Regions from separate parts of the Litorerythrobacter xanthomarinus genome, predicted to be linked through region 1. Evidence: predicted binding sites of a transcription regulator. Region 1 holds the regulator's gene; each other region holds the start of a gene.
What was found. The regulator LexA, encoded in region 1, represses DNA repair genes until DNA is damaged. The targets are predictions, from matches to a motif close to GTTCCNCNCTTGTTCT.

Region 1 (7,923 bases):
TTATGCGGGCGGCGTTGGCTATTTCGCGCCCGATGGCTCGCTCGATAGCTGCATTGTCCTGCGTACGGGTGTTTTGAAAGACGGCACCTTGCATGTGCAGGCCGGCGCAGGCATCGTCGCGGATAGTGATCCCGAATACGAACAGCGCGAATGCGAAGCGAAAGCCGGGGCCTTGATCGCCGCAGCAAGGGAAGCCATGCGCGTCGCCAGCGAACCTGGATTTGGACAATGAAGAAGCTGATATTCCTCGCCCCGCTCGCTGCCTCATTGGCTTTGGCCGCTTGTGACATCCAGCAAGGCGGCGAACCGGTAGTGCGGCACGATATCAGCGGAGAGCAAGTAACCGAAGTGGCCGATGGGGGAACGGGCGAAGTGGGCGTCGCCCCTGCCCCGGCGTTTGCCTCCGACTGCACGCCGCATTTCTTCGAGGAAGTGCTATTTACCGATTGTGTCGCAAGCCCGGACACGCACCGGATTGATACCGCGCTCGCACCTGAAAGTGGGGTGCCGTTCGGCTCACTCGCGGCTTTTTCGGAAACGGTGACCGGCGAGACAATCGCCTTCGCAGTCAACGCCGGGATATTTGATCCCGACGGTCTGCCGATCGGCTACTTTGTCGAGAACCGCGAGCGTCTGGAAGAACTCAATCGTGGCGAAGGTGACGGCAACTTCTTCATGGCGCCGAACGGCGTATTCTACGGCACCGATGGTAGCTGGCGCATCCGCACGACGCAGGATTTTTATTCCAATGTCGGCGATAGACCACAATTCGGGACACAATCTGGGCCGATGCTCCTGATCGGCGGGGAAATGCATCCCGATTTCCAGGATGACGGACCTTCCAAGGCAATCCGAAACGGGGTCGGGATCGATGACGATGGCAAGGCGCATTTCGTGATCAGCGAAGCCCCGGTATCGTTTGGCAAACTGGCGCGCTTCTATCGCGACGAGTTGAAGGTGAAGAACGCGCTCTACCTTGATGGCAATGTCTCTTCGCTGTGGGACCCGGCCAAGAACCGCCTCGATACCGGAAAGGGGGTCGGGCCGATCCTGGTTGTGAAGAAACGGCAAGACGAGGCGGGACAATGATCCTCGTTATCGACAATTACGACAGCTTTACTTTCAACCTGGTCCACTACCTGATGGAATTGGGAGCTGAAGTGCTGGTCGAGCGGAATGATGCGCTCAGCGCCTCCGATGCACTAAAAACCAATGCTGCAGGATTCCTCATTTCACCCGGCCCCTGCACGCCGAACGAGGCGGGGATCAGCCTCGAGCTCGTCGCAGCCTGCGCCGATGCCGGTAAGCCGCTGCTCGGCGTGTGCCTGGGTCATCAGTCGATAGGCCAGCATTTCGGCGGCAAGGTCGTGCAAGGCGGGCTAATGCACGGCAAGACCAGCGCGGTGACGCATGACGGAACGGGTGTGTTCGAAGGGCTACCCTCGCCCTTCACAGCGACGCGCTATCACTCGCTGATTGTCGACGACATTCCCGAGGTGCTCGAAGTCAACGCTACTAGCGAAACACCGGGCCTCGATGGCATCAGCGTGATGGGCTTCCGCCACCGCGAGCTGCCGATTCATGGCGTGCAATTTCACCCGGAAAGCATAGCCACCGAACACGGACACGAATTGCTGGCCAATTTCCTGAAGCTGTGCGGTATCGAGGCGAAAGTCCCGGCATGACGCTTGAAGAAACCGAGGAACTGTTCGGGCGCATGCTTGATGGCGAGCTGGACGACGAAGCAATTGCTGCGACACTTGTCGAAATGGCCGATCGCGGCGAAACAGCGCGGGAAGTCGCCGGAGCGGTACGGGCGATGCGCAAACGCATGGTCGCGCTCGACGGACTGGAGCATGCGATCGATGTCTGCGGCACGGGAGGCGACGGCCAGCATACACTCAACGTCTCGACCGCCGTGGCGATCGTGGTCGCCGCATGCGGAGTTCCTGTTGCCAAGCACGGCAACCGCGCTGCCAGTTCGAAGGCGGGCGCGGCGGATACGCTCGAAGCGCTTGGCCTCAACCTGGCGAATGCCAGCAAGATGGCACCAGAAACATTGCCCGATCACGGCATCGCGTTCTTCTTTGCGCAGGCGCACCACCCTGCGCTTGGGCGCATTGCCCCGATCCGCAAGGCGCTGGGGCGCAGGACGATCTTCAACCTGCTCGGGCCGCTGGCCAATCCGGCAAGGGTAACCCGGCAGTTGGTCGGCGTGCCTTCACCCGATCTGGTTCCCCTGTATCGCGAGGCGATGGAACTGCTCGGCATGGAGCAGGCCATGATCGTATCGGGTGAAGAAGGTCTTGATGAGATTTCGATCTCCGGCCCCACCCGGATAGCTACGATCGGTCTCGTATTGGAAGGCAATTGCGTAACGCCAGAACAAGCCGGATTGCCGCGCCATCCGCTGGAGGACCTGCGCGGCGGCGATGCCGAATACAACGCTGCAGCGCTCAGGCGCATGCTGCAGGGCGAAGAAGGGGCATACCGCGATGCGGTCCTGCTCAATTCCGCAGGTGCGCTCATTGTAGCAGGCGAGGTTTCCGACTGGCGAGAAGGCGCAGAGGAAGCTGCCGAGGCAATTGACAAGGGCCTCGCAAATGCGTTGCTTGATTGCTGGATCGGCACGGTCAAATGAGCGACAAGCTCGCCGAGATTTGTGCCACCAAGCGAATCGAAGTGGGCGCGCGCCGCGCCGAGCGCTCAATTACCGCGCTCGACCATGTGGCAGCCGGGCAATTAGCGCCGCGCGGGTTCCACAAGGCGCTTGCGGCCAAGGCTGCCGGTGGTTTCGGTCTGATTGCAGAGATCAAGAAAGCCTCCCCTTCCAAGGGCCTCATCCGCGAAGATTTTCACCCTGCGGATCATGCGCGCGCTTATCAGGAGGGCGGCGCGGCTTGCCTGTCGGTGCTGACCGACGCGCCCTATTTCCGGGGGCATGAGGACTTCCTGATCGAAGCGCGAGCGGCTTGCGAGTTGCCAGTCCTGCGGAAGGATTTCATGATCGATCCTTGGCAAGTGGCCGAAGCCCGCGCGATCGGCGCCGATGCGATCCTTATCATCGTTGCGGCGCTCGAAGACTCCGAGATGGCCGAAATCCAAGCCGCGGCAACCGAACGCGGAATGGACGTGCTGGTCGAAGTCCACGATGAACCCGAAATGGAGCGCGCATCGCGGCTCAATTCCCGGCTTATCGGGGTCAACAACCGCAATTTGAAGACCTTCGTGACCGACCTAGCGACGACGGAGCGTCTTGCGCCGCTCGCGCCGGAAGGCACGCTGCTCGTGGGCGAAAGCGGGCTCAGCTCGCATGCGGATTGCCTCAGGCTGGCCGAAGCGGGCGTACGCTGCTTCCTCGTCGGCGAAAGCCTGATGCGGCAGCCGGATGTCGAAGAAGCGACACGCAGTCTCCTGGGCGGCTGACACTGTCCTACATTCAAATTTTCCTGCATAGAAGCGTGGATGATACGCCGTCTCGACCTTCCCAAACCTCTAGTTGCGACCGAACGACCGAGACAGCATCTTTTCGGCTCATGGACAGTGCTCCATGTGCTCCATCCAGTAGGAATTGTTAGCGACAAGGTATTGAAATCATTATGAGTGACCGCCTTACCCATATCGATAACACCGGTGCCGCCCGCATGGTGGATGTCGGCGCTAAACCTGAGACCGCGCGGGTTGCCGTAGCTTCCGGCGCGATCCGGATGAGCGCGGCAACGCTTGAGGCGGTGCGCGAAGGCAATGGCCCCAAGGGTGATGTGCTCGGCACAGCGCGCATTGCCGGGATCATGGCGGCCAAGAAAACCGCCGAACTCATCCCGCTGTGTCATCCGCTGCCGCTCGATTCGGTCAACCTGGAATTCGAATTCGCAGCCGACCACGTGATCGCGACAGCCACGGCCTCAACCACCGGGAAAACCGGGGTCGAGATGGAAGCGCTGACAGCAGCGTCAATCGCCTTGCTGACCATTTACGATATGGCCAAAGCGCTTGAGAAAGGCATGGTGATCAGCGAGGTCCGCCTGCTGGAGAAGCGCGGCGGCAAATCGGACGAATGGCGCGCCGAATGAGCCTGCCGCCCAAGCCGATCCCGCTGGAGGAGGCATGGGAGCGCCTGCTTTCCGATGTAGCGCCTCTCGGTTTCGTGACTGTCGCTGTACGGGACGCGCCGGGCAGCTACCTCGCCGAAGATCTAAAAGCTCGCCGCACCCAGCCTGTGACCGACCTTTCTGCGATGGACGGCTACGTCGTGCGCTCTGATGACTGCGTTGGCCCATGGCAGGTCATCGGAGAAAGCGCCGCAGGCCATCCTTTTGGCGGGACGCTCTCGGCAGGTGAAGCGATCCGCATTTCGACCGGTGCGCATATGCCGACTGGCGAGGTCGCCGTATTGCTGCAAGAGAATGCTGAGCGGGAAGGTGAACGACTCTCGATCAACGGCAAAGGCGAGCCGACCGAACGACATATCCGCCGTGCTGGCTATGATTTCTCCGATGGGCAGGCACTGCTCGGCAAGGGCACACGGATCGGCGCGGCGCAACTGGCTCTTGCGATCTCATCCGGTCATGGTGAGCTTGCGGTCCACCGCCTCCCCTCGCTCGGGGTGATAGATAGCGGGGACGAGCTTTCCGCTTCACTTGATAATTGCGGGCCGAACCAGATCCCCGCGAGCAATGGCGCGATGCTGGCGGCAATGGCAGCGCCATATACAAGCGAGGTGCGTGCGCTCGGACCGGTCGAAGATCGGATGGAGTCGATCCTTGATGCCTTCGACGCGGCTGCATCGTGCGATGTTATCGTAACGACTGGCGGCGCTTCGGTGGGCGATCACGACCTCATCCGTCCAGCGCTCGAGCAATGGGGTGCCAAGATCGATTTCTGGCGCGTAGCGATCAAGCCGGGCAAACCGCTAATGGTGGGCCGCAAGGGTTCGCAGATCATCCTTGGCCTGCCGGGAAATCCCGGCTCGGCCTATGTCACCGCGTTCCTCTTCCTGCTGCCACTGCTCCGCAGGCTGGCGGGCTCTCTTAGCCCCAACCCCTCCACCATCGCTCTACCGACAGCGGTCGATATCGGTCACGGTCACAAGCGACGCGAGTTCTTGCGCGCGGTCTATCGCGAAGGCATGGTCGAGCCGCTGGGTTCGCAGGACTCGGGCGGCATGCATGCCCTCGCCATTTCCAATGCGCTGATCGACAGGCCGTCGCTGGGAGATGAGGTGAAAGCGGGAACATCTGTTCCGGTCTACTTGCTCGAAAATGGCTGAATTGCTTGACTTGCCAAATTTGGTTGCCTAATTGTTCCGTATTCGTTCGCATCACTCTATGGCGCGATTCGGATGGAACCATTGGCGACCATGGAGCCTCACATGCTGACTGCAAAACAGCACGAACTGATCCGCTTTATCCAGCAGCGACTTGAAGAAACCGGCATCTCGCCGAGTTTCGAGGAAATGAAGGAGGCGCTTGATCTGAAGAGTAAGTCGGGCGTTCATCGCCTGATCTCTGCATTGGAAGAGCGTGGCTTCATCCGCCGCTTACCGAACCGCGCCCGCGCGCTTGAAGTGATCAAGCAGCCGGAAGATGCGGTTCCCGCTGCTCCGCGCGCCCGCGCTGCCAATGACATGGTGGCTGCAGCGACGCGAAGCACGCAAGTCAGACAGTCCGAAGCTGCGAATGATGTGATCGAAATTCCGCTTCATGGGCGCATTGCCGCCGGTGCACCGATCGAAGCAATCGAAGATCAGAGTTCGCTTCCCGTCCCTGCGGCGCTGCTCGGCCCGGGCGAACATTATGCGCTCGAAGTATCGGGCGATTCGATGATCGATGCGGGTATCTTTGATGGTGACTTCGCGCTTGTTCGGCGGACCGATACGGCCCGCGATGGCGAAATCGTAGTGGCGCTTGTCAATAATGAGGAAGCGACGCTCAAGTATCTTCATCGCGATCAGGGGCGCGTGCGGCTTGATCCGGCCAACCCGACGCATCAGCCGCAGGTCTATGACGCTGCTCAAGTGCAGGTGCAGGGCAAACTCGCGGGGCTATTGCGGCGGTACCACTGATGAGCCACGTTTGAGGAATGCGTTTGCGTGGTCTCAATCGCGCCGCCCTTTCCACCAGCCATGTTCGCCTTGTCCATCGGCGACGGAATCGATCCGTTCGTCAGCAAGGTAAAGCGATAGGCCTCCCGTCCGCGACAGCATTCGCTTGTCCGCCTTGAGCCATTTCGGCTGGCAGCTACGCGGCAGCCAGCGATCGGCGATAACAATATCGGCCTTGATGCATGCAGCAGCGAGAGCTCGCTCCTCCACCCGATCGCGGCTACGAGCCATGAGGATCTGCCAGGTTCTGTCATTGCGCTCGATACCCAATGTGCAGAAGTCCCGTGAACACTGGGCCATAGGCCATTCCTCCAGGGTAATTGGCTCTCCGTCCATTCCCGCCAGTTCGAGCAGGTTGTCGCGAGCAAAACTGCTGCGTCCGTCGCGAAGGACCAACAGGCGCTCGTCCTCTCCTGCGATCCCGACATGTCGGCCGTCGCCGGAGATAAGCACATCGGGAGCGGGGGTGACCGCCAACATAGCAGTCGCGATTGCGACCGGAGCTAACCCGAATAGCCGTGCCTTTCCTTGCCAAAGCCCGAGCCACAGGAGGCCCAATAGGAAAAGGAAAAACGTAAAGTCACCCATCTGGGGGAGCAATTTGACGGCTCCGGGCTGTTTGGCGGTGAAGCGTGCAATCCCGACCAGCAGCTCAAGCGATTGCTGGACTAGCCACCATGCTGGAGCACCCGCTCCTACAAGGTCGAGGAGTAGCCCGATAGCAATTAGCGGCATCGAGACGAAGGTGACCAATGGAATAGCGATCACATTCGCGAGCGCCCCGTAGAATCCGCCGCGGTGGAAATGGAACAGGACTATCGGCATCAAAACCAGCTCGATCACAAGCCCGGTCAGTAGCAACATCAGTCCTCGCCGCCCTATCTTCGCCAGCCATCCTTCCTCACGGGGCGCGAGAAACTCACGCACCCACCCGGTGTTGTGTAGGGCGATGATCGACAGCACCGCGGCAAAACTCATCTGGAAGCTTGGACCGACCAGCGATTCGGGCCAAACAAGCAGGACGAACGCGGCAGCGACTGCGACCATGCGCATCGATAACGGCTCACGCCCCATGGCCAAGGCAATGAGGACGAGTACGGCTGCCGCACAGCTCCTTACGGTGGGCACTTCGCTGCCTGTCAGCAATGTATATCCGATCCCGGCAAGCGCGCCCGTGGCCGCAGCAACAACAGGCAGCCGCAGGCGCAATGCCAGCCAGGGCCACAAAGCCAGGATTTTGATCGACAGAAGATACGCCGCAGCGATCACCGCGCTGACGTGCAATCCGCTGATCGACAGCAAGTGCGTGAGCCCGGAATCGCGCATCGCCTCTTCGTCCGCGTCGCTGATCGCTCCCCGATCACCGCTGGCGAAGGCCGCTGCAATGCTGGCGGGCGAACCTGACATCTGCTCGCGCACATGATGCGACAGCCTTCGCTGGACCTGCGCCAGCCAACTTTCATCCTCGCTCGCGCGGGTCAGTTCGATCGGTCCCAATACGGTACCCGTTGCCGACAATCCCTTGAACCAAGCGGCGCGGGCGAAGTCGTAAGCGCCCGGAAGCATTGGCGGCGCAGGCGGCATCAGCCGCGCTCGCAGCCTGATGATTGCACCTTCGCGAAAGTGAGGCCGGTCGGCGTCAAGCGGCACATTGACTCGCACTTTGCGCGCCTTTCCCGCCTCTGCATCGCGCATCGCCAAAGTCAGCCTGACCCGGTCTCGCGCCGGTTCTTCTTCTCGGTCAAGTATGCGCGCCTCGAAACGCTCAACCCGGGGAAAATCGTACGGTTCGGCGCCAACCATTGCCGAACGCGCCCAGA
Region 2 (7,923 bases), on a different contig from region 1:
AGGCGCTGGAGAGGGCGAAGAGCCCGGTCCTGATCATCGGTGCTGGCGCGAACCGCAAGATGACCAGCAAGATGCTGGGCGAATTCGTCGAGAAGACCGGTATTCCTTTCGTCACGACGCAAATGGGCAAAGGGGTTCTCGACGAACGGCATCCGTTGTTCCTGGGCTGCGCAGCGCTCTCGTCAGGCGACTTCGTCCACCGCGCGATCGCAGCGGCCGACTGCATCGTCAATATTGGCCATGACGTGATCGAGAAGCCGCCTTTCTTCATGGAGCAGGGCGGTTCCACTGTGATACACGTCTCGACCAGAACGGCGGAGGTCGATCCGGTGTATTTCCCGCAGATCGAAGTGATTGGCGATATCGCCAACGCCATCTGGCAGATCAAGGAGGGAATCACGCCCAGCGAGGCTTGGGACTTCGCTCACATGCTCGAATACCACAAGGCGGAGAACGCCCATTCCGACCCGCTTGAGGCCGATACGCGCTTTCCGATCTTCCCGCCGCATCTTGTCCGTGCGATCCGGGAAGCGATGCCTAATGACGGGATCATCTGCCTCGACAACGGGGTCTACAAGATCTGGTTCGCGCGCAATTACAACGCTTACTTGCCCAACACCGTGCTGCTCGACAATGCGCTCGCTTCAATGGGAGCGGGGCTGCCATCGGCGATGATGAGCGCGATGCTCTATCCCGAGCGCAAGGTGATGGCGGTATGCGGCGATGGCGGCTTCATGATGAACAGCCAGGAGATGGAAACCGCGGTGCGCCTCGGGCTCGACCTCACCGTGCTGATCCTGCGCGATGACGCTTACGGGATGATCCGCTGGAAGCAGGCCAACATGGGCTTTTCGGACTACGGGCTTACGTACAATAATCCCGATTTCGTCCAGTATGCCGAGAGCTATGGCGCCACCGGCCACCGCGTCACCAGCGCCGAACATCTCGCCGATGTGCTCGCACAAACGCGCGATAGCGATGGCGTGCACCTGATCGATTGCCCTGTCGATTACTCGGAGAACGACCGCATCCTCAATCACGAAATCAAGGAACTGAGCGCCAAGCTGTGAAGTTGCCTAGGTGAAGGAGAAATACGTGCCCCAGCTCAAGGACACTTACCCGCTTTATCTCAACAACAAGGCGCAGCAGCCCAATACCGACCTCGAGGTGACCGACAAGTTCACCGGCGAAGTTGCCTTCCGCACCGCGCTTGCCAGCCCCGAAATCATCGACGAGGCCATCGCCGGGGCGGTGCGCGCGGCCGAACCCATGGCCCGGCTCGCCAGCTACGAACGCAAGGCAGTGCTCACCCACTGTGTGAAACGGTTCCGCGAACGGTTCGACGAGCTCGCTTATGCGCTGTGCGTCGAGGCGGGCAAGCCGATCAAGGATAGCGAGGGCGAGGTCACCCGCCTGATCGACACGTTCGAGATCGCTGCCGAAGAATCGGTGCGCATGTATGGCGAGGCAATGCCGCTCGACATTTCCGAGCGTGCCAAGGGCTATCAGGCGATCTGGAAACGCTATCCGGTCGGGCCGTGCAGCTTCATCTCGCCGTTCAATTTTCCGCTCAATCTTGCCGCGCACAAGGTCGCTCCGGCAATCGCGGTGGGATGCCCCTTCGTGATGAAACCGGCGAGCAAGACGCCGCTGGGCGCGCTTATCATCGGCGAGATCCTGGCCGAAACCGATTTGCCTGAAGGCGCGTTCTCCATCCTCCCGGCAAGCCGCGATGGCGCCGACCTGTTCACCGAGGACGAGCGGCTCAAGCTGCTGAGTTTTACCGGTTCACCCGCTGTCGGTTGGGCGCTCAAGGCGCGCAGCGGCAAGAAGAAGGTTGTGCTTGAGCTCGGCGGGAACGCGGCGGTGATCGTCGACCATGATGCGGACCTTGATGACGCGCTTGACCGGATCATCACCGGCGCATTCTACCAGAGCGGGCAGAGCTGCATCGGGGTGCAGCGGATCATCATCCACGAAAAGGTGTACGATCGCTTCAAGGAAATGCTGGTCGAGAAGACCCGGTCGCTGGTCGCAGGTGATCCCAAAGACCGCGATACCTTTATCGGCCCGATGATTTCAGAAGGCGAGGCCAAGCGTCTCAAAGGCTGGATCGACGAAGCAGTAGAGGGCGGCGCCACGCTCCTCACAGGCGGCGAATGCGAGGGCAACATGTTGCAGGCGACGCTTCTCGAAGGTGTCCACCGCGACGCGACGGCGCTCAATGACGAAGCCTTCGGGCCGCTCGCGATCCTTCAGAAATTCTCCGATTTCGACGATGCACTGGCCGAAGTGAACCGCAGCGAATTCGGCCTCCAGGCGGGCATCTTCACGCGCGACTTGTTCAAGATGTTCGATGCGTGGGACCGGCTCGAGGTCGGCGGCATCGTGATCAATGATGTGCCCAGCTACCGCGTCGACAACATGCCCTATGGCGGGGTGAAGGACTCAGGGCTGGGTCGCGAAGGCATCCGCTTCGCGATGGAAGACATGACCGAGATCCGGAACCTGATCGTGCGACGGACTTAACGGCCCATTTGGGGACCATTCGCCGCCGTCTGATTAACGTCCGCTAACGACCCACATTCGGACGTTGGCTATTGCAACGAAAATCCGTGCGTGACGGCCTGCATTCGAGGCTCTATTCTTATGGCTTGAACTACGGGAGGCTTGGTTGAGAGTAGCAATTTCCTGCTTGGTGCTGTGTCTATTGACCGCGTGTTCGCAAAGCGATTGGAACGAGAGGCTCTCGACGCCTGAAGATCGATCATTCGCGCTTGTGGTAATATCCACCTTACGCACTGGTGAGATCGAGGGAATAGAGCGACAGATAGATGCCGAACTCTATGATCAAACCCTCGACATGCAGGACGAAGCCAGAGCCGCTTTGCCAAAGAGCGGCGAGCCGGAACTAGTAACGGTCTCTAGCTTTTCTTCGACTTCGGCTGATGGAGTAGTCTCGACAAAAACTCTCAACTACGAACTTGGTACCAATGACAATTGGGCCATCATTCAAATCCAGATGCAAGACACCGACGCCGGCCCTTTGCTAATCGGGTGGCATGTGACGCCCTTTGACCGTCGACCAACTACAGCTAACGATTTTGGCTTTGAGGGCAAAGGTTTGCTTGAATATGTTTGGATCGTTGCAATGGTTCTGTCGACAGGGACCATTATCTTCGCAGCTGTCTTGGCTATTCGGAGCAAGGGCATCCGTCACCGTTGGCTCTGGATAATTGGTTGCCTAATTGGCTTCGGAAAATTTCAGCTGAATTGGTCCACTGCGGAATGGGGCTTCCAACCAATTAGCTTCTCAATCCTAGGGAGCGCTGCGCTCAAGCCCTCTCCATTTGATCCATGGGTCATGTCGTTCTCCCTACCAATCATCGCGCTTGTTTTTCTCGTCCTTAGAGGAAGATTGCTTGCCGCGAATGAGACAGAGACTGACCAAGCTGGCGACTGATCTACAGTGTCCGCTTCCCACCTAAGTTTCTGACATAGGAGAGGAGTGCCCGCTTCACGCCTCCTCAAGCAGCAGTAGTTCGCAGGTCACGGCCAGCCTTGGCGAGGGTAGCAGCCGATGTTCGCATTCGCTTACGCCTGCATCGGCGACCAGCTGGCCGGGTATGGCGAATTCGTGGTCGGGCAGGGCGGCGACGAACCGCTCGCCCGCCTCGACCGCCTCATCGCCTGCAAAGAGCAGCGCGACCGTATGGCGCGTTCCGGCAAAGGTGATGCTGGCCCAGGCCTTCTCGCGATGCTCGATCACCTGGCCTTGATGGTCGCATAGCGCCAACAGCGCTTCGCGCATGCGGTCGCCGGCTGTCCGCCGGGCGCGGGGTGGTTTTGGCGGCTGGCGTTCATCCGACATGGGCGGTCTCCAGTGAGTGCCCTTCGGGCGTGTAGGCATTCATCCAGCGGCGGATGCGCGCCTCGGTGCCTGCGCGCGGGATACGGCCCATGCGCAAATCGAGCACGAAGCGCGGATCATGTGCGGCAAGGCGACCGAACTTGGTGGCTGGCATATCGTGCTGGCGGAGAAATTTTTCGACGGAACGGATCAGCATGGTGCTCCTCAATGTGCTGTGCCTGAAGCCGGGTCGCAGCGGCGGGGGCTGGTGGCGAATCGACAACCTTGCGGCTGTGGTGTTCCTGATTCGTTCCATGCGAAATCCTACTTGTCTAGGAAAAATACATCGTCTAGGTAGGATTTGTGGTTAAGCCTTCCGATCCTCTCCCTGATCTCCCGCCAGAGGGGCCGCGCAGGCGGTTGCTGGAGCTCACCCAGCAGCGCGGCGCGAGCCTTTCGGGCCTGTCACAACTAATTGATAGAAATACAACCTATCTCCAGCAGTTCGTGCGCAAGGGCAGTCCGCGCAAGCTGGAGGAGCAGGACCGCAAGATCCTCGCCGAATTCCTCGGAGTGAACGAATCGGAACTGGGTGCGCCAGAGGAAAAATCCTACACTTCCGCGAAATCAGGTCCCGACTGGGTCGAGATCCGCCGTTTGCCGCTCGGCGCGTCGGCGGGGCCGGGTGCAGTGGTGGGGGCAGAGGCGCCGTTCGACGCGTTTCGCTTCTCGCGCCGCTGGTTGGCCGAGCAGGGATTGGCGAATGCGCGGCTATTCGCGATCACGGTCGAGGGTGATTCGATGGAGCCGCTGCTGCGCGACGGCGACGAGATCCTGGTCGATTGCGCCCAACGCAGCTTCCGCGACGGTATCCATGTCGTGCGGCTTGGCGATAGCCTGATGGTCAAGCGCCTGGCCTCAGCAGGACCGGGGCGCGTGACGCTGCTCAGTCAGAACCTCGCCTATCCGCCGGTCGAAGTGGCGCTGGAGGACATCGCGATTATCGGCCGCGTGGTGTGGAAAGGCGGGAGGGTTTAGCGGCTGAAATTGGGGTGGAGGGCGAATTCTCAACTTGACCATTCTGCGAGCCTCGAGCCGCCACAACAATCCTCGCAAACATTCCGTCATTGGCGGGAACAGCTAATACAGTTATCGCCGCATTGCGGATTGGGGGGAATGTAATGCCAGAAGCTGTGTCACAGAGAGAACGCGTCCGCTCGAGGTTCTTCTTTTGGATGTCCCTCACAATGCTGGTTTGCACGGTTATTGGCTTTGGCTCTGCTCTTGCGATGGGCAACTACAACGATGTTGAGGTACCGTTACCTAGCCACCTTGTGGTCCACGGGATTGTCCTGCTCGCCTGGTTCTCATGGCTTGTGTTGCAGACCAGCTTGGTCAGAGCTGAGAACACAGCGATGCATCGCAAGACGGGAGTCGCAGGAGTTTTTATCGGCCTTCTTGTGATTGCAACGACACCACAAGTCTTCCTCAAAAACCCTGAACGCGTTCTGGCCCGAGGACTCGACTGGACCAGCGATATGAGCGAGTTTCCAGCTCTTGGAATGAGCGGCATAACGTTCGAGGAATTCTCGCCAGTAGTGATCTTTAGCGGCATTGCTAACCTTGTGAGTTTTGGCTTGCTGCTCGGCGGAGCTTTATGGTGGCGTTCATCGCCAGCGATTCACAAGCGACTAATGCTTCTCGCGTCGATCGCCATCTTTGCTCCCGCTTTGGCTCGAATTTCTCGACTACCCGGGCTTGGAGGTGAAGGTGGTGTCTTCACGCCTATCGCGTTGTTTATATTACTGATTATCCCTTTGGTTTATGACCGAGTTGCTGAGGGCAAGTTCCACAAGGTAAACCTGTTCGGCATCGGCGTAATAATTGTTGTGCAAGCCTCTTTGCTTGCCTTTGCGGGAAGCGACATGGCTAAGGCTTTTGCTCGCAGTTTAGCCTGATCTGCTAAGATATCCGCCGTTTTTGGCTTTCACACAAACGGGAGCGAGCGCCTGCAACCAAGTCACTAGCCGACGGCCGTTGTTCTTGCATTCCCGCCTGCTCAGCGCCACATCGTCGCCCATGACCGAGACACCCGAGACCCGCACGCCTCCGATGAAGGCGGCCATCATTCCCGTCACGCCGTTGCAGCAGAATTGCTCGCTGATCTGGTGCACGAAGACCATGAAGGGCGCGCTGGTCGATCCGGGGGGCGATCTCGAAAAGCTCAAGGCAGGCGTGAAGCAGGCTGGCGTGACGCTGGAAAAGCTGCTCGTCACCCACGGCCATCTCGATCATTGCGGGCAGACCGGCATGCTGGCCGAAGAGCTGGGCCTACCGATCGAAGGTCCGCATCCCGACGACATCTTCTGGATCGAAAAGCTTGATGGTGACGGTGCGCGCTATGGCATGGAGGCCAAGTCATTCGAGCCCACTCGCTGGCTTGACGATGGCGACACCGTGACGGTGGGCGAGCTGACGCTCGATGTGATCCATTGCCCCGGCCACACGCCGGGTCATGTGATTTTTTTCCACGGGCCCAGCAAGTTCGCGATCGTGGGAGACGTGCTGTTCCAGGGATCGATCGGGCGGACCGATTTTCCCAAGGGCAATCACCAGGATCTGATCGATTCGATCACCAAGAAGCTGTGGCCGCTGGGCGAGGACATCACCTTCATCCCCGGCCACGGCCCGGTCAGCACTTTCGGCCAGGAACGCAAGACCAATGCTTTCGTGAGCGATTATGCGTTGAGTTGACGGTGTCGCTCCGGATCTGGTGAGACCAAATCCAATAAATCAAACCACACCAAACCAGATTAGTGCGGCGTAGATCGCCAGGCCGAGCATCGTCAGCATCGTGATGAGCACACCGATCATGCGCGGCTTGGTCGGCCCCTCTCCGTCCATCCCGATCGCGTGCAGCACACGTCCTAGAAAATAGACAGCTGCCACGATAGAAAGCCAAAGCCCCGTTCTGCCTGCCAGTTCGATCACGAGGATCAGAAGCAGGACAAGGGGTGTATTCTCCACGTAGTTAAGGTGCGCGCGCATACGACGCGTCAACGGCCCGCCGCCATCATCGCCATGAATCGTCTTGGTCTTGCCCCGCATTTGGCCAACACGGATCGACAACCACAGAGCAATCAATGTCGCAATTACCACCGAAGACAAGGTGACAGGTATTTCCATCATGTAGCTATTCCCCTCAGAGCGGCCCGGATGGGTGCTAACCCGCAGTCACAGCTCTTGCAAGCGTGGCAAAACCCGTTATAGGGCGCGCCTTCACCGCGAAAGCCGGGCAATCGGGCGCGCACTTGTGCGATGCCGGTGCTTGGCCTAGAGCGGCCCCGAGACAATACGTCAAACGTTTGAATTGTTAGGAACAGGTGCTGCAATGGCTGTACCCAAGAGAAAAGTATCGCCGCATCGTCGTGGCAACCGCCGGTCGCACGATTCGCTCAAGCCGGAAGCATTCCACGAATGCAACAACTGCGGTGAGCTGAAGCGTCCGCATAACTTGTGCCCGCATTGCGGGTTCTACAACGGTCGCGAAGTCGTAGCCGTCGGTCTCTGATCGAAATTAGCCGGAGATTGCTATGAGTCTGCCGCGTATCGCTATTGATGCGATGGGCGGTGATGAAGGCGTGCGTACCATGGTCGATGGTGCGTCGCTTGCTCGGCGCCGGCACGACCAGTTCAAGTTTCTTCTGGTAGGTGATGAACCGCGGATCAAGGCCGCGCTCGAACCGCATCCGGGTATGTCGGGCGCGTCAGAGATCCTCCACTGCGAGGATGTCGTAGCGGGTGACGAAAAGCCGACGCAGGCACTGCGTCGGGCCAAAACCACATCGATGGGCCTTGCGGTCAACGCCGTGAAAGTGGGCGACGCTGGCGCTGCTGTCAGCGCGGGCAATACCGGTGCGCTCATGGCAATGAGCAAGCTGGCGCTGCGCACCATGCCGGGTATCGATCGCCCCGCGCTCGCGGCGCTGATGCCGAGCTTGGGCGAAGATGATGTCATTATGCTTGATCTCGGCGCCAACACCGAATGCGATGCGCGAAATCTTGTGCAGTTC
Region 3 (7,923 bases), 280 kb from region 1:
TCCTCGTCGACATGCTTGGGCAGCGCGATGCGACGTTCGAACTTGCCGTAGCTGCGCTCAGTCCAACTATCGTCGCTATCCTTTAAGCGGCGCTTCTTCTCGCCGACGATTGTCAGGACGCCGTCATCTACCGTCAGGTCGATATCGGACTTTTTCACGCCCGGGAGTTCGAATTCCATGCGGTAGGACTGATCCTGCTTCGTTATGTCCATCAACGGGCTTGTCTTGCGACTTGACGTGTAGCGACGTGTTTCATCGTTGTCGTCATCATCGAAAAAGTCGTCGAACAAGCGGTTGATTTGTCGGTTGAGATCGGAAAGCATGTCCGATCCCCAGTTACCCTGGCTCCGTCCAAGGGGTCGTCTGTATGGTGTTACATAGCCAAATGCCATGAGGGATACTCCAAATCTGTGGGCGCTACGTCCGGTCCTGCGTCCTGTCTGGGCGAACCGGGAAAAGCGCCGCGTTTACTTACACTTATACAACGGGCCGAGGCGGCCTATCGTTCCTCGACTCGTCGAAGCTGAGGCACGGGTTAGGCGATGACGGCAAGCGCAACGCGATCTTGCAAGGGCTAGCAATTCGCTGTGCAATGTGGTTTGTCCGGACAAATCGACATTCAACGGGAGCAGGCAATGCGCAGAGGCAATTTGGCACGAGCCATGGCAGCGGCGAGTGGAGTGCTGCTCGCCCTCAGCGCCTGCACGAGCATTCCCGGTGATGAACTCCAGACAGCCTCGCTGGTCATTTCCGACGTTACCGCCATCGATGCAGTGAACCGTGCTCGCAGCGATGTCGACGTAGTGATTATGGCCGAGAAGATCGTGGCAGTCGGCCCGGACGCCGGCGACGGATATCGCGCCGAGCCCGGCAAGCGGGTCAATGGGTCGGGCAAGTTCCTCATTCCCGGGCTATGGGATGCCCATGTCCATGTAACCTTTGATCCCGATATCGATTACCGGACTTTCTATCCGCTTTCCCTAGCGCACGGCATCACGGCCTTGCGTGATACCGGCGGCCATCTCGACAAGCTTGCCCCGGCGCGCGCGGCGGCAGGCCAGCCCGACACGCCAGACCTGTTTGTCGCCGGTCCGCTGCTCGACGGCGAGCTGCGTGTCTATGATGGCTCGAGCGCATTTTTCAAGGATATCTCGATCGGAGTGCCGTCGCCGGAAGAAGGCAGGGCAGCGGTCGATCGCCTCGCTGCGGAGGGTGTCGCTTTCATCAAGGCATACGAGATGCTCGCGCCCGATACATTTCGCGCAATCGTGGACCAGGCCAGGATGCACGGCCTGCCTGTTTCCGCTCATGTCCCATTGTCGATGACGGTGGCCGAGGCGATCGATGCCGGAGTCGATGACTTACAGCACCTTCGCAATCTTGAGTTCGAATGCGCTGCTAACTCGTCGGCGCTCGTGGCCGAACGCCAGGCAATGCTTGAAGCCGGGCCCGCAGCGGCCGATGTGCCAAGCGCGGGTGCACTACGCGGCCATATTCATGGGCAACAAAGGCAGGGTGCGCTTTCCTCGCAGGATCCGCAGGCCTGTGAAACTCTGATCGCCGTCCTGGCCGACAACGGCGTGTTCCAGACGCCGACTTCGCATCTCAACGCTGGGCAAGTAAAGCAGTGGTACCTGACCGATGAGTGGCGCGAGACTTTCAACATGCTGCCACTCGAACTCCGCGCCCGAGCGCTACAACTCACTGATCGCGAGAAACAGGAGCCAAGCCCCGAGACGCTCCGCTATTTCGAGTGGAACCGAGCAACCCTTGCCCGGATGGAGCAGGCCGGGGTCCCGCTGATGGCGGGCACCGATGCACCGATTCTGTTCATGACACCGGGTATCTCGCTCCATGCCGAGCTGGCGCAAATGGTGGAGAATGGCGTGTCACCCATTCGCGCGCTCGAGGCTGCGACGGTGGGTCCGGCGCGCTTTTTCGGGATCGAAAACGAGCGCGGCACCATAGCGACAGGCATGAAGGCCGATCTTGTCTTGCTAGCGGCGAACCCGCTCGATGACATTCGCAACACCCAAGCGATAGTAGCCGTAGTGAAGGACGGCGCGCTGCATGATCGCTCAGCGCTTGATGGGATGGTGAAATCGGTGGGTAATCGCCCTTAAAGCTAAGTCTCGACAGCTGACATGAATTCCTCGTTCGAGGCGACAACCATCCACTTGGCATCGACTTGCTTAAGCATTCCGACGGATTCAACCGCACCCACCACCAAGACATTTTCGTAGCCCATGTTCTTAAAGGCTTGGGCGAATTGGCTAGCCTCATCTCTTGTCAAGCATGCGAACGCCTTAGCATCACTCATCATCGTTCTCCTTCAGCGCCGCGCGCCATTCCTTCATCCCCTGGTTCAGGTTGCTCCGATTGCCCAAGAACAACTCTAGGAAGGGCTGCTGGCTTGTATCGGCGACTATTTTCATGCACTCTGTCTTTTGGGCGCAACTGAAAGTTGCAAAGCCGGTCTTCGTTGTGAATCTCTCCCAGAGTTCTTTCCACTTTTCCTCCGGTGTGGAGAGAAACAGCTCTCCTAATTCGATTCGAGCAGATCGATATTCCGCCGTAAAATCGTTTCTGGTGTCCAATGTGCGTTGCCCGGGCGGTGTAATTTCAAAAACCGAAGAGCGAATCTCTCGGTCATCAGCCGCTGCGGCGGATATCACGTCATTGCAAGCTGTACGTGTCGAACGGTCGAGATCGGTTCTGGCCAAAATTCCGGCGCAGAACATCAGGGGTTCGTTAATCCCGGACGTGAGTGCAATCTCAGCGATCTTGTCTCCCAAGAGCAGCCAGGCAGTATCGGACATCGCATTTTTGTTGGCGCTATACCCGCCGGAATTGAATTTTCCTGCACTAACGCCCGATGCGATACTTCCACTTAGCGATTCCAGCTGATCCAAGAGTGACTTTTCTCGTTCTCGCGCTCGCTCGACGTCTGATTTTGCCGCCGCGACCGCTGCATTTGCGGGAGCGCATTTTGCCCAAGCTTCAGCTGCGTTGGCAGGGGCCGAATTGAATTCGCAGAGCTTTTTTTTCTGTCCGGCCTGATCATCGTGCATTATATCTATCTCTGCGAGTGCTTTGTCCGCAGACTTTTGCGCGGCCTCTGCATCGGCGCGCTCTTTTTGATATGTGGTCAGCAAGTTTGCGACCTTCTCACCTTGTGCGATCGCAGCTCGAGCAGCTGGTCCACTAATCACGGTGGCTCGAGGCTTCACCACGCCGGTCAACTGCTCAATCGCCAAAACGGCGACCATCGAACGATGATCACGAGCGGCCAGCGCCACAAATTGCTCGCGGGTAAGAGCACCGGAAAGCCAGCGTTCGCAGGTCCGAAACATAGACTCGCGCAAGAGATTCAGAGTCTGGGTGCGCTCGATTGTCGAGGCGGTTTGCCCGAAGCTGTATGCGCTCTCGAATTCGTTGCCTTCGGGAGAGAATTGGCCACGTGTGGCCATCGCTGTCGTGAATACCGACATTGCATCCGGAGAGGCCTCCGCGCAGATCTTTATTCTGCCCCGATGCTCGGGATCCTTGACCATGATGAGGTGGCGCTGCATGGCGTCGGTCGTAAAAACCGTGCTTTCCTCTGGACCGGAGAATCTCCAATGAACAGAGTTCAACGCAGCGCAACCAGATAGCGCGAAGGCAGACAAGACTCCAACAACGACCTTTGGTGCAATTCTCATATGTTCTCGCAACATCTGGGCGCATCACGCGCGGGTTTGAGCACTTACGGTGCGATAGTTTTGGTTGCGATCCGAGGGCGTAGGGCCTTTGGGGTAGACAGCTTGTCGCCAAGTACGCCGAAGCGTATTTTTTTCAGCAGATCAAATTAATTATCTGTAATTTGCCCGGTATCTGCACCTTCTTGCAAACCGGTTTGAAGCCGATTGAGCTGGGGTTGGTGGATCATTTCCATTTTTCCTCGCTCGCACGTTGACCTTCTGGAACATTTACGGAACATTGTGGATGAAAGTGGCGCGGCGGGCGCGCCTCTGGACTCTTAGGCACTAACACCCCAGATCGCATCCGCATGGCCCTCACCAAAATCTCCGTACGCGGCGCGCGCGAACACAACCTTCGCGGGATCGATATCGACCTGCCGCGCGACGCGCTGATCGTCATCACCGGCCTGTCTGGCTCGGGCAAGTCGTCGCTCGCCTTCGATACGATCTATGCCGAGGGACAGCGGCGCTACGTGGAATCGCTGAGCGCCTATGCGCGGCAATTCCTCGAGATGATGCAGAAGCCTGATGTCGAACATATAGACGGACTGTCTCCCGCAATCTCGATCGAGCAGAAGACCACCTCGCGCAATCCGCGCTCGACAGTGGCAACTGTGACCGAAATCTACGATTACATGCGGCTGCTGTGGGCGCGGGTGGGCGTGCCCTATTCGCCTGCGACCGGCGAGCCGATCGAGGCGCAAACGGTCTCCAATATGGTCGATAGGGTGATGGCGCTCCCTGAAGGCACGCGTTTCTACCTGCTCGCGCCAGTGGTGCGCGGTCGCAAGGGGGAATACCGCAAGGAGCTGGCCGAATGGCAGAAGGCGGGCTTCACGCGCGTGCGCGTGGATGGAGAAGTGTACCCCATCGAAGAAACGCCTGCGCTCGACAAGAAATTCAAGCACGACATTGAAGTGGTGGTCGACCGGCTGGCGGTGCGCGCCAGGACTGGTGAGCAAGACGGCATCGAAACGCGGCTGGCGGACAGCTTCGAAACCGCTCTGAAGCTGGCCGAGGGGCTGGCCTATGTCGACCTGGCCGATGGGGTGGTGCCAGGGCGTGAAGAAGAAGATAAGTCCGGCGGAGCGATGAAGGGCGCGGGCATTCCCGCCAATCGCATCGTCTTTTCCGAGAAATTCGCTTGTCCCGTTTCGGGCTTCACTATCGAGGAAATCGAGCCGCGGCTGTTCTCCTTCAACGCCCCGCAGGGCGCCTGCGCCACGTGCGACGGGATTGGTGAGAAGCTGCTGTTCGATCCGCAGCTGGTGGTGCCCAACGAAGCGCTGAGCCTCAAGAAGGGCGCGGTGGTGCCCTGGGCCAAGTCCAATCCACCGTCGCCCTATTACATGCAGGTGCTGGCGAGCCTGGCGAAGGCCTACGACTTCGATCTCGAGACGCCGTGGAACAAGCTGGAGCCGGACCAGCGCGAGATCATCCTCAATGGCACGGGCGGGATGCCGGTCCAGCTTACCTTCAAGGACGGGCGCAAACAGTACACGGTCAGCAAGCCGTTTGAAGGGGTGATCGGCAATCTCAATCGCCGCCTCTTGCAGACCGATAGCGCGTGGATGCGCGAAGAGCTGTCGAAGTTCCAGACCGCGCAGCCGTGCGAGGCGTGTCATGGCAAGCGGCTTAATGAGAAGGCGCTGGCGGTGAAAGTCGGCCCGGGCGAAAATGCCACCGATATCGCCGAGCCGACCAAGATGAGCGTCGCCGATGCAGTCGAATGGTTTGGCTCGCTCAACGACAAGCTCAATGACACGCAGCAGCAGATTGCCAAGGCGATCCTGAAAGAGATCAACGAGCGGCTCGGCTTCCTCAACAATGTCGGGCTCGATTACCTCAATCTTGACCGCACGTCGGGCACGCTATCGGGCGGGGAGAGCCAGCGCATCCGGCTCGCATCGCAGATCGGCTCGGGCCTCTCGGGCGTGCTCTACGTGCTCGACGAGCCATCGATTGGCCTGCACCAGCGCGACAATGACCGGCTGCTCGAAACGCTGAAACGACTGCGCGATCTGGGCAATACGGTGATCGTAGTCGAGCATGATGAAGATGCGATCCGCAATGCCGATCATATCGTCGACCTTGGCCCCGGGGCGGGCGTGCATGGCGGCGAAGTGGTGGCGCAGGGCACGCTCAAACAGATCGAGCGGGCGAAGAACTCGCTCACCGCGGATTACCTCACCGGCAGGCGCGAGATCGAGGTTCCGGCCACCCGCCGCAAGGGCAATGGCCACAAGCTGACCGTCTACGGCGCGCGCGCCAACAATTTGCAGGACGTTACCGCCGCGATCCCGCTCGGCACCTTCACTTGCATCACCGGCGTATCGGGCAGCGGCAAGTCTTCGCTCACCATCGACACGCTCTACGCCGCCGCCGCGCGCAACCTCAACGGCGCGCGCGTGATCGCGGGCGCGCACGACAAGGTCACCGGCCTCGAATATTGCGACAAGGTGATCGAGATCGACCAGTCGCCGATCGGCCGCACCCCGCGCTCCAACCCGGCGACCTACACCGGCGCCTTCACCAACATCCGTGACTGGTTCGCCGGCCTGCCCGAAGCGCAGGCGCGCGGTTACAAGCCGGGGCGCTTCTCCTTCAACGTCAAGGGCGGGCGCTGCGAGGCCTGCACCGGCGACGGGCTGATCAAGATCGAGATGCACTTCCTCCCCGATGTCTACGTCACCTGCGAGGAATGCGGCGGCAAGCGCTACAACCGCGAAACGCTGGAGGTGAAATTCAAGGGGCTGTCGATCGCCGACGTGCTCGACATGACGATCGAGGATGCGGAGGAGTTCTTCAAGGCCGTCCCGCCGATCCGCGACAAGATGCACATGCTGAACGAGGTCGGCCTCGGCTACGTCAAGGTCGGCCAGCAGGCCACCACGCTTTCGGGCGGGGAGGCGCAGCGGGTCAAGCTCGCCAAGGAGCTGTCCAAGCGCAGCACCGGGCAGACGCTCTATATCCTCGACGAGCCGACCACGGGGCTGCATTTCGAGGATGTTCGCAAGCTCCTCGAAGTGCTGCACCGCCTCGTCGAGCAGGGCAATTCGGTGGTGGTGATCGAACACAACCTCGATGTGATCAAGACGGCCGACTGGATCCTCGACCTGGGGCCCGAAGGCGGGGTGCGCGGCGGCGAGATCGTCGCGGCAGGCACGCCCGAGACGGTCGCGCAGGAGCCGCGCAGCTTTACCGGGCAGTATCTCGCCGGAATGCTTGACCGGCAGAAGGAAGCTGCGGAATAATCGCTCCGACAAGGGGGTGATTTATGGAACTCGAGGCATTCTTTCTGACCACGGCGGAGATTTCCGTCGTGCTGATCGGTTTCGTCACGATCTTCCTGACATTCGTGATGAGCGGGCGAGAGATCGGCAAGGCAGACCGGATGCACAGCCGCGCATTGCTAACCGGGGCCTACCCCTTGCTGTTCGTGCCCTTCGTACCGATCGCGGCCAATGCCTATGGGGTAAGCGAAGCGACCACGCTGTTCAGCTTCCACCTCGCCGGAGTGCTCGCAAGCGTCATGATCGGTGTCGTGATGATGGGATTCTATTCCCGCCTGAGCTGGGCCGACGTAAAGGAAGTCGGCTGGATACACACCGTGGTGTCATTCGCGCTGGGCTGGGGTGCCTGGGGGTTCTTCCTTGCAGGCATGCTTGGTTATGCCCCCGCGGGCAACGCCGTGGTGGCCGTGATCTTGAGCTTCCTGCTGACGGGCACCGCGCTGTTCAGCTTCGCCGCACAGCAGATGAAACTGTTCGACTGGAATAATCCGTAGGGATTGAGTCACAGTGCTTCGCGTTCTTTCGCTTGGCCACTGAAACGGCGAGCGACCAGCGAGCCGCAAGGGCGACCGCCCGTCGGCCGGTTAGGCCGGAAGCCAAGTGAGCGGACGCGAACGCCGGCGCTTGAGGCTAAACGAAGACTCTCAAACCCGCTCCGCCATTTCGACGAGGTCCTTGGCTTCCTTGAGGCCCATGCCGGTGGCCTCGCGCACCAGCTTGATCGCCTCGATCTTGCGCCCGCCTTCGATCGCGGCGCGGATTTGCGGGACGGCGAGCATCGCCTCGACGCCCGTGCGCGGGCCGCCTGGCGCGAGGCTGCCGCCTCTCTCGCTGGCGGGCTCGGGCGGAGGCGTATTCCTGAGGAAGCCCTCGGACTCGCGCTTCTGCTG
Region 4 (7,923 bases), 220 kb from region 1:
CCAGCGGACGCCGCCGCGCGCTAATGCCGCGTTCGCTGATTCTGGAGCCAACGCGGGAACTTGCAGCGCAGGTTGCAGAGAATTTCGAGAAGTATGGCATCAATCACGACCTCAAGATGACGCTTCTCATCGGCGGTGTTCAGATGGGTGACCAGCTCAAGGCTCTCAACGAGGGTGTTGACGTTTTGATTGCTACGCCCGGACGGCTGATGGACCTGTTCGAACGGGGCAAGATCTTGCTTAGCGGCTGCGAACTGCTGGTTATCGACGAAGCGGACCGCATGCTCGACATGGGTTTTATCCCGGATATTGAATTCATTTGTTCGAAACTGCCCGAATCGCGCCAGACGATGCTATTTTCGGCAACTATGCCGCCGCCAATCGAGAAGCTGGCGAAGAAGTTCATGGACAATCCCAAGCGGATTGAAGTCAGCCGCGCGGCCAGCACGAACAAGGATATTACCGCCTTTAAAGTGAAAGTAGAGAGCCGCAAGAAGCGCGAAACGCTCGAATGGCTGCTGCGCAATGATCACGTCGAAACCGCGATAGTATTCTCCAATCGCAAAACGACCGTTCGCGAGTTGAACAAGCATCTCCAGCGCTCTGGATTTTCCAGCGGCGAGATCCATGGTGATATCGATCAGGCCTCTCGGATTAAGGAGCTCGACCGCTTCAAGTCGGGTGATATCAATATCCTGGTGGCATCAGACGTCGCCGCGCGCGGGCTGGACATCAAGGGCGTGAGCCATGTCTTTAACTTCGATACGCCGTGGCACCCGGATGATTATGTTCACCGGATTGGCCGTACGGGTAGGGCGGGGGCCAAGGGCCGTGCCTTCACTTTCGTAGCGAAGGAAGATGCCGAGGCGATCGAGAATATCGAGAAGCTTACCAAGAATGAGATCCCTGTCTTCGGAAAGAAAGATGTCAGAGTCGAGCTGGTGGATCCGGCAGCAGGTGACGAGAAGTCGAAGCGCTCGCGATCGCGGCAGCTCGACGATGATGAGCCCAAAGAAGCGCCCAAGAAATCACGTGCGAAGAAGCCGCGTGACGAACAAAAATCTCGCGACGAAAAGAAGGCCAAGCCAGAAGAGGCCGAGAAGCGTAATCCTCGCGGCAAAAAGCGTGTTCAGGACGATGAGCCAGTGGCCGCTGGTGAGTGGAATGGGCCAAAGCCAAGTTTTCTGGACATAGGCACCCGCTGATCAGGCACGGTTTGACGGTCTTTTGCTATGATCCCTAAGCTTGTCGAGAAATTCTGGCGCGGCACGGGCAGGGCAACGCCACGCTACCGTGACGAGCTTGGGGAAGCGGTTTCGCTTAGTCGACTTCTCAACAATGGTCCGAGAGCTGTCGTGAGTGGAATGGGGCGATTGGCATTCGGGTATCGGCCCAAGCTGCCATGGATATCCTATGATGCGAGTGAGGCTCTGGCGCGAATTCTCGATCCTTCGCGGTCACGAGTGCTGGAATTCGGATCCGGCATGTCGACAGCTTGGTACGCTGAGCGCGCCGCGAGGGTCGTTGCCATTGAATCGAACCGCCACTGGTATCAGGTTGGCAAACGCAATCTTGCTGGTTTGAGCAACGTCGAGCTGATTTTCGCTCCGACGCGCGAGGCATACCTTGAAATACCTGCGGAAGATAATTTTGATCTTGTCATCGTCGATGGGGAATGGCGAGACGAATGTGTCGATATCGCGGTGAAACTCCTTGCAAAGGGAGGCGTGATATTTCTCGACAATAGTGACAAGCAGGATCTGGGCGTTGGCAATGTGGCGTTAGCGAGGGAGAAATTAGTCGATTTCGCGCGGCGCTCGGACTTGCCGTACAGTGAGCTCACCGATTTTGCGCCAACGGCATTCTTTGTCCAGCGAGCTCTTTGGATCGGCCCAGGAGCACCGGCGTAGCCCGATTCTGGAGTGCTCTACCCAACCGCGAGGGCATCTACGTGGACAAGTTCTCTAAAACTCGGGGCAGGGCGCTAGCGTACCGCTGAACATCTTCGAGCCTGCCGCAACTGACACGCGAATATTGGGGCCAGCCATCATATGCGCCCCGGATCACGATACCATGCTGGCGCATCGCGTCACGAACCGCGTTGGCATCAGGCACTTTCACGTAAACGAAGTTTGTCTGGGAAGGCAGTGCAACGAGGCTGGCCTGCGCGACAGCGCTTTCGATCATCTGGCGCGCCTCCACGATCTTCGCGCGGCTGTAGTTGAGAAACGAATCGTCCTCGTAGGAAGCGATCGCCGCAGCGAGGCCTGAAGTGCTGTTAGATGCGTTCATGAGCGACTGGCGGATTAGGGAAGCGTTCTCTTCGCTCGTCATCGCATAGCCAACACGCAAGCCGGCCATTCCGTATATCTTGGAAAACGTCCGGGTGACGATGACGTCGCTGCCCTGGCGGACAAGACCAACCAGCGAGTTTCCATCCGGATCATCGGTCAGTTCATTATAAGCCTCATCTACTAGCACGGTTGCTTTCCCTGCGACCGCTAACGCAAAGGCGTGCAACTCCCTTTGCGGGAGGATCAATCCAGTCGGATTGTCGGGGTTGCAGATCTGAACCATCGACGTCTCGTCATCCACGCCTGCAGCCAAGCCCACGAGGTCGATTTGCATTTCTTCGGTGAGTGGCACGCGTTCCGCCGTTGCGCCGAGCCGCTCCGCATATTTGACCGAACCTCCGAAGAACAATGAGGGGCATACAATCTTGCCGCGCTGGCCCCAGGCAAGCGAGATGGCGTGCAGCAGTTCGCCCGAGCCCGTTCCGATAACGACTTGTTTGGGCGAAATCCCATGTCGCTCCGCGATCATTTCGGCCATCCGATCCACCACTGCGTCGGCGTAATATGCTCCCTGGGAGGCCGTTTCGCTTATGGCGCGGATCGCGGCAGGCGAAGGTCCATACGGATTCTCGTTCCACACGAGCCATGCGAGTTCGGGTGAAGGAGAAAAGGTGGCGCGTTCGACATCTTTCGCGATCGCCGAATGAGCCGAAGACGTTGCGGCGACTAGCGCCGCGCTACCGCCTAGGAAGTTTCTTCGCGAAGTATCAAGCATTACCGCCCCCCATTAGCGCTTGCGGCATCTTGGGGCGATCGGGGCTTCCTGTCGAGGGACTTAGTCGGCCACGCTCACAAAGCTGTCGATCACACGCTTTGTTCCGGCCTTTTCGAATTCGATTTCGAGCTTGTTGCCGTCCTGCTCGGTTACAGTGCCATAGCCGAACTTGTCATGAAAAACGCGCGCACCCAACGCGATATCAGAGCGGGCCTTGGCGGCATAGCTGGCTGCCGAGCGGCCCGGCTCCTTCACACGCACTTGCTTCGTATCGTATCCGGTAGCCAGGGCGCGCTGCCAACCTGGGCCACGCGCCGAAGAACGCTCCGGCCGACTGGTCGAGACATGGGCGAATGGATCATCCTGCTCGCTCCAGTTCGCGCGCCAGAGCGAGGCTCCACCGGTCAGAGTAGTTTCGCTTTCAATCGTTTCCTCGGGCAATTCCTCGATGAAGCGCGAGGGTATCGAGCTGGTCCATTGGCCATAGATGCGCCGATTAGCCGCATGCAGGATCGTGCACCGACGTCTTGCCCGCGTAATTGCTACATAGGCGAGCCGACGCTCCTCCTCCAGGCTGGCGAGACCGCCTTCGTCGAGTGAACGTTGCGATGGAAATACGCCTTCTTCCCAGCCGGGCAAGAAAACGTGATTGAACTCGAGACCCTTCGCTGCGTGCATCGTCATGATGGTGACTTTCTCACCGTCGTCGCGCGCATCATTGTCCATGATCAGGGCGACGTGCTCGAGAAAGTCGCCCAGCGTTTGGTATTCTTCCATCGCTCGCGCGAGTTCGGACAGGTTCTCGAGCCGACCGGCACTTTCGGGCGATCGATCCGCCTGCAGCATTTCGTCGTAGCCGCTTTCGGTGATGACCATACGGAGCAGTTCGGCGGGTGTGACCAGCTCAGCCTGTTCGCGCCAATGGACAAACTGTCGCAAGAGCCCCGCAAGCGAGGCCTTAGCGCGCGCCGGAATCTCATCGCTGTCGCACAGGTCGAGAGACGCAGCGGTAAGCGGTAGCCCGGTGCGCCGTGCGTGACTGTACATCTTCTCCAGCGTCTTCGCACCGAGGCCGCGTTTGGGCTGGTTATAAATGCGCTCGAATGCCAGATCGTCCTGCGGCTGCGCAATCACGCGCAGATAGGCGAGGGCATCGCGGATCTCCGCGCGTTCGTAGAAACGGAACCCGCCGATAATGCGGTAGTTAATCCCGATCTGGATGAAGCGGTCCTCGAATTCGCGAGTCTGGTACTGCGCGCGGACAAGGATCGCTACTTCGTCGAGCGGCGCGCCTTCGCGTTCCAGTCGCTCGATCTCCTCGCCGACGCGTCGCGCTTCCTCCGGGCCATCCCAGACACCGACGACGCGCACTTTCTCACCATGCTCGAGCTCGGTCCACAAGGTTTTCCCAAGCCGCTGGCTGTTCGCATTGATCAGGCCCGAAGCGGCGGCGAGGATTTGCGGGGTGGAGCGATAATTCTGCTCGAGCTTCACAACCTTTGCGCCGGGAAAATCCTTCTCGAAACGCAGGATATTGGCGACTTCCGCGCCTCGCCAAGAATAGATCGACTGGTCGTCATCGCCTACGACGCAGATGTTCTTGCGCTCCTGTGCCAGCAGGCGCAGCCACAGATATTGGACCGCATTGGTGTCTTGGTATTCGTCAACGAGGATATACTTGAAGCGCTGCTGATACTGCTCAAGCACATCGCGTTCTTTGCGAAAGATGTTGAGCATGTGCAGCAGCAGGTCGCCGAAATCGCAGGCATTGAGCGCTTTCAACCTATCCTGATACAAGCGATACATCGCCTGTCCCTGGCCGTTCGCGAAACTCTCGTTCTCAACGGCATCGAGATTGCCCGGGTTTAGCCCGCGGTTCTTCCAACGATCGATCAGTCCGGCGAGCTGACGGGCGGGCCAGCGTTTGTCGTCGATGTCATTGTTCTGAATCAGGGTCTTGAGCAGACGCAACTGGTCGTCCGGATCGATGATCGTGTAATTCGATTGCAACCCAACCAGCTCGGCATGGCGACGTAGCATCTTGGCGCAAACCGAATGGAAAGTACCGAGCCACGGCATGCCTTCGACTGCATCGCCGATGTGATGGCCTACCCGTTCGCGCATCTCGCGCGCCGCCTTGTTGGTGAAGGTGACGCACAATATCTCGCTTGGCCATGCGCGGCGGGTTGCGATGAGATGCGCAAGGCGCGAGGTGAGCGCAGCCGTCTTGCCCGTGCCTGCGCCCGCCAGCATCAGTACTGGCCCTTCGGTTGTCAGCACGGCCTCGCGCTGCGGCTGATTCAGCCTTGCCGCATAGGGCGGGGCATCGTCGCGCTTGGCGGGCACGGGGTGGTCTGTTGATGAGGACATGTCGCAGGTGAACAGTTAGGGAACACGGAGGCCTGGCGCAAGCGTACACACCAACTTATTCGGCAATCCGGAACCAGCAAAGGTCTTGCCCGTTGAAAAGGGCAAGGACGGATCGAGATTCGGAGATTAAACAATGAATAAGCTCATCATCGCAGCCGCTACCGGCACGCTCGCGTTCACTGCTGCACCGGCTCTGGCAGATCACCACGGCGAGGCGAAGGCCGAAGTTGTTGAGACCAATGCAAAAGGTCACGCGACAAAGGTAAAGATCGGTGAGAAAACCTACGAAGTCTGCACCAGCGATGCGCAGGATGGTTGCATCAACCCACGCGAAGCAGGCCTAAAGTGGGGGAACACGCCGCTGAACTACTGGCCTGGCAAGCCTGCCAGCAAGATTGAGGGATCGCTCCCTGCCAATAAGTAGGCGATCCTGGTGAATCCGGTCGCGAGCGGCATTGCCGCCAACGCTGACCTGGAGGGGCGGCGGTGCCATGGCATCGCTGCCCTTTTTGTTGGTCGGTCTAGTTCGAACGCCGAAGCAACGTGAGTTTGGCTTTGCCGACCCGCCGTTCAGCGTCGACTTCCAGCCCTTTGACATCAACCATCTCTTTGTGCGCGGTCTCGACCGCGATCCAACTCGCTTCGCCGATCCACCCCAACCTCAGCAGTCGGTCGAGTGCTACTGACCCGGCTCCGGTGAGGTAGGGCGGATCAATCAGGAACAAGTCGCTTGTCGTTCTGGCGGGGCCGAGCCGCATAACCGAGCCCTGTTCAATCGTCGACTTCGCTCGCGCATCTAGAGCGTCGACGTTGGCTTCGATCGCTTTGGTCGCCGCAGGATCCTCGTCAACGAAAAGGCAATGCGCCGCGCCGCGCGATAGCGCTTCGACTCCTAATGCCCCAGACCCCGCAAACAAATCGACAACCGACAATTCATCGAAGCTGCCCAGCCGAGAGGCCAGCATGTTGAAAAGCGTTTCGCGCGTCCGGTCGGCAGTGGGGCGAGTTGTCTCACCCTTGGGTGCCACCAGCTTTCGCCCGCGCCATTCCCCGGCGATGATCCTCATCCGACCTTGGCTCGCTGTAGCTGTTTACGAAGGCTTTCGACCTGCTTTTGCGGGACCTCCTCCGCAGCTCCGCGCGGCAGGTCGCCAAGCAAGAATGGACCGTAAGCGGTACGCATGAGCCGGTTCACCTTGAGGCCCATATGTTCGAGTACACGGCGCACTTCGCGGTTCTTGCCTTCGGTCAGCGTCAGCTCGATCCACTGGTTGCGGCCAGTACGGCGTTCAAGGTTCGCGTCGATCCGGTCGTAGCGCATACCGTCAATTTCGATGCCCTCGATCAGGCCTTCGAGTTGGTCCTGCGAAACGTCGCCGAATGCACGGGCGCGATAGGTGCGCGGAATGCCTGATGATGGCAGCTCGAGCTGCCGCTTCAGTTCGCCATCATTAGTCAGGAGCAGGAGGCCTTCGGTGTTAAGATCCAACCGACCAACTGGCATCATGCGCGGAGTGCCTTTGGGCAACGCGTTCCGCAAGGCGTCATAGATAGTCGCGCGGCCAGTGTGGTCCCGTTCCGCGGTGAGCAGACCCGAAGGCTTGTAGAAGCGAAACAGGCGCGCTGCTTCGGCCTTTCCGACGGGCTTGCCATCCACGCTGATGCCATTGAGCGATGTCAGGAACGTGGCTGGCGTTTCGACAATGTTGCCATCCAGGGTGATCCGCTTCTCGGCAATCATCCGCTCGATTTCGCGGCGGCTGGCAACGCCAGCACGCGCCAGCAGTTTGGCGATGCGATCCCCTTCAGGACGGTCAGCTGCGCGCGGTGTCTTTGACATGCGCCGCGCCTAGGCGGTCAATTCGCTGCGCGCAACGCCTCTTCGACCGTTTCGTGATAGCGACGGATGCCGCCTTCCATGGTGCCGAGCGTCAACTCGGGTACTGCACCGGTGGAAAGTCCCTGCTGGCCTAGCTCCGCTGCACGGAAATCCTCGCTGGCGAAAACACCGCCATCGAGCAAAGCCCAGCTGCGTTCCCAGTGGTCGCGCGCTTTCTCGGTCTTCGGAAGCTCGGGGATCAACATGAAATCCTCGACCAGCGTCAGATCATGCGCCTGCGGCATCATCACCATCACGTTGATGTAATCCGGGCTGGGGATGATCAGTGCGCCGGGCAGGAGCTGGTAGGCGAACGTCACGACGCGGCGCAGCTGCGCCATATCGGTGAGGTCCACACTCTCCATTTCCTCAAGCCGCCCGACGGCCGCGCGTGAATGGGGTCCGATCATGTCTCCGCTAGTCACCCCGTCCTTGAAGAACGGGCCGATTGTCTGCGCATGGAGGCGGGTGACATGATAGCTTTCGAGGAAAGCATCCATGATCAGCTTCCAATTGCCTTTCACCTTGTGAAGCTTGCGGCGATAAAAGTGCTGTTCGCCCATGCCAAGCGCATCGAAATCCTCGCCCAACTTTTCGGCGTAAGA

Region 2: the regulator LexA is predicted to act here: its motif matches at 4,149-4,164, upstream of ACEWMW_RS13865 (S24 family peptidase).
Region 3: the regulator LexA is predicted to act here: its motif matches at 3,962-3,977, upstream of uvrA (excinuclease ABC subunit UvrA).
Region 4: the regulator LexA is predicted to act here: its motif matches at 5,448-5,463, upstream of ACEWMW_RS09885 (ATP-dependent helicase).

What each region holds. Positions count from the first base shown of each region.
Region 1 is NZ_JBJXRG010000002.1:352,690-360,612, reverse strand. It holds gene ACEWMW_RS11015 (anthranilate synthase component I family protein) at 1-232, shown strand, start outside; gene ACEWMW_RS11010 (phosphodiester glycosidase family protein) at 229-1,089, shown strand; gene ACEWMW_RS11005 (anthranilate synthase component II) at 1,086-1,685, shown strand; gene trpD (anthranilate phosphoribosyltransferase) at 1,682-2,641, shown strand; gene trpC (indole-3-glycerol phosphate synthase TrpC) at 2,638-3,426, shown strand; gene moaC (cyclic pyranopterin monophosphate synthase MoaC) at 3,600-4,073, shown strand; gene ACEWMW_RS10985 (molybdopterin molybdotransferase MoeA) at 4,070-5,269, shown strand; gene lexA (transcriptional repressor LexA) at 5,372-6,064, shown strand; gene ACEWMW_RS10975 (ComEC/Rec2 family competence protein) at 6,098-7,923, opposite strand, start outside.
Region 2 is NZ_JBJXRG010000003.1:71,836-79,758, reverse strand. It holds gene ACEWMW_RS13890 (acetolactate synthase large subunit) at 1-1,070, shown strand, start outside; gene ACEWMW_RS13885 (aldehyde dehydrogenase family protein) at 1,096-2,529, shown strand; gene ACEWMW_RS13880 (hypothetical protein) at 2,711-3,463, shown strand; gene ACEWMW_RS13875 (hypothetical protein) at 3,518-3,871, opposite strand; gene ACEWMW_RS13870 (hypothetical protein) at 3,861-4,067, opposite strand; gene ACEWMW_RS13865 (S24 family peptidase) at 4,214-4,888, shown strand; gene ACEWMW_RS13860 (hypothetical protein) at 5,032-5,808, shown strand; gene ACEWMW_RS13855 (MBL fold metallo-hydrolase) at 5,930-6,604, shown strand; gene ACEWMW_RS13850 (MAPEG family protein) at 6,644-7,039, opposite strand; gene rpmF (50S ribosomal protein L32) at 7,242-7,421, shown strand; gene plsX (phosphate acyltransferase PlsX) at 7,444-7,923, shown strand, end outside.
Region 3 is NZ_JBJXRG010000002.1:77,536-85,458, forward strand. It holds gene ACEWMW_RS09630 (Hsp20/alpha crystallin family protein) at 1-323, opposite strand, end outside; gene ACEWMW_RS09635 (amidohydrolase family protein) at 636-2,123, shown strand; gene ACEWMW_RS09640 (hypothetical protein) at 2,126-2,248, opposite strand; gene ACEWMW_RS09645 (hypothetical protein) at 2,313-3,701, opposite strand; gene uvrA (excinuclease ABC subunit UvrA) at 4,049-6,994, shown strand; gene ACEWMW_RS09655 (hypothetical protein) at 7,018-7,527, shown strand; gene ACEWMW_RS09660 (ribosomal protein L7/L12) at 7,678-7,923, opposite strand, start outside.
Region 4 is NZ_JBJXRG010000002.1:128,169-136,091, forward strand. It holds gene ACEWMW_RS09870 (DEAD/DEAH box helicase) at 1-1,205, shown strand, start outside; gene ACEWMW_RS09875 (O-methyltransferase) at 1,233-1,910, shown strand; gene ACEWMW_RS09880 (pyridoxal phosphate-dependent aminotransferase) at 1,948-3,069, opposite strand; gene ACEWMW_RS09885 (ATP-dependent helicase) at 3,130-5,439, opposite strand; gene ACEWMW_RS09890 (hypothetical protein) at 5,573-5,863, shown strand; gene rsmD (16S rRNA (guanine(966)-N(2))-methyltransferase RsmD) at 5,961-6,506, opposite strand; gene ACEWMW_RS09900 (pseudouridine synthase) at 6,503-7,279, opposite strand; gene ACEWMW_RS09905 (aromatic ring-hydroxylating oxygenase subunit alpha) at 7,297-7,923, opposite strand, start outside.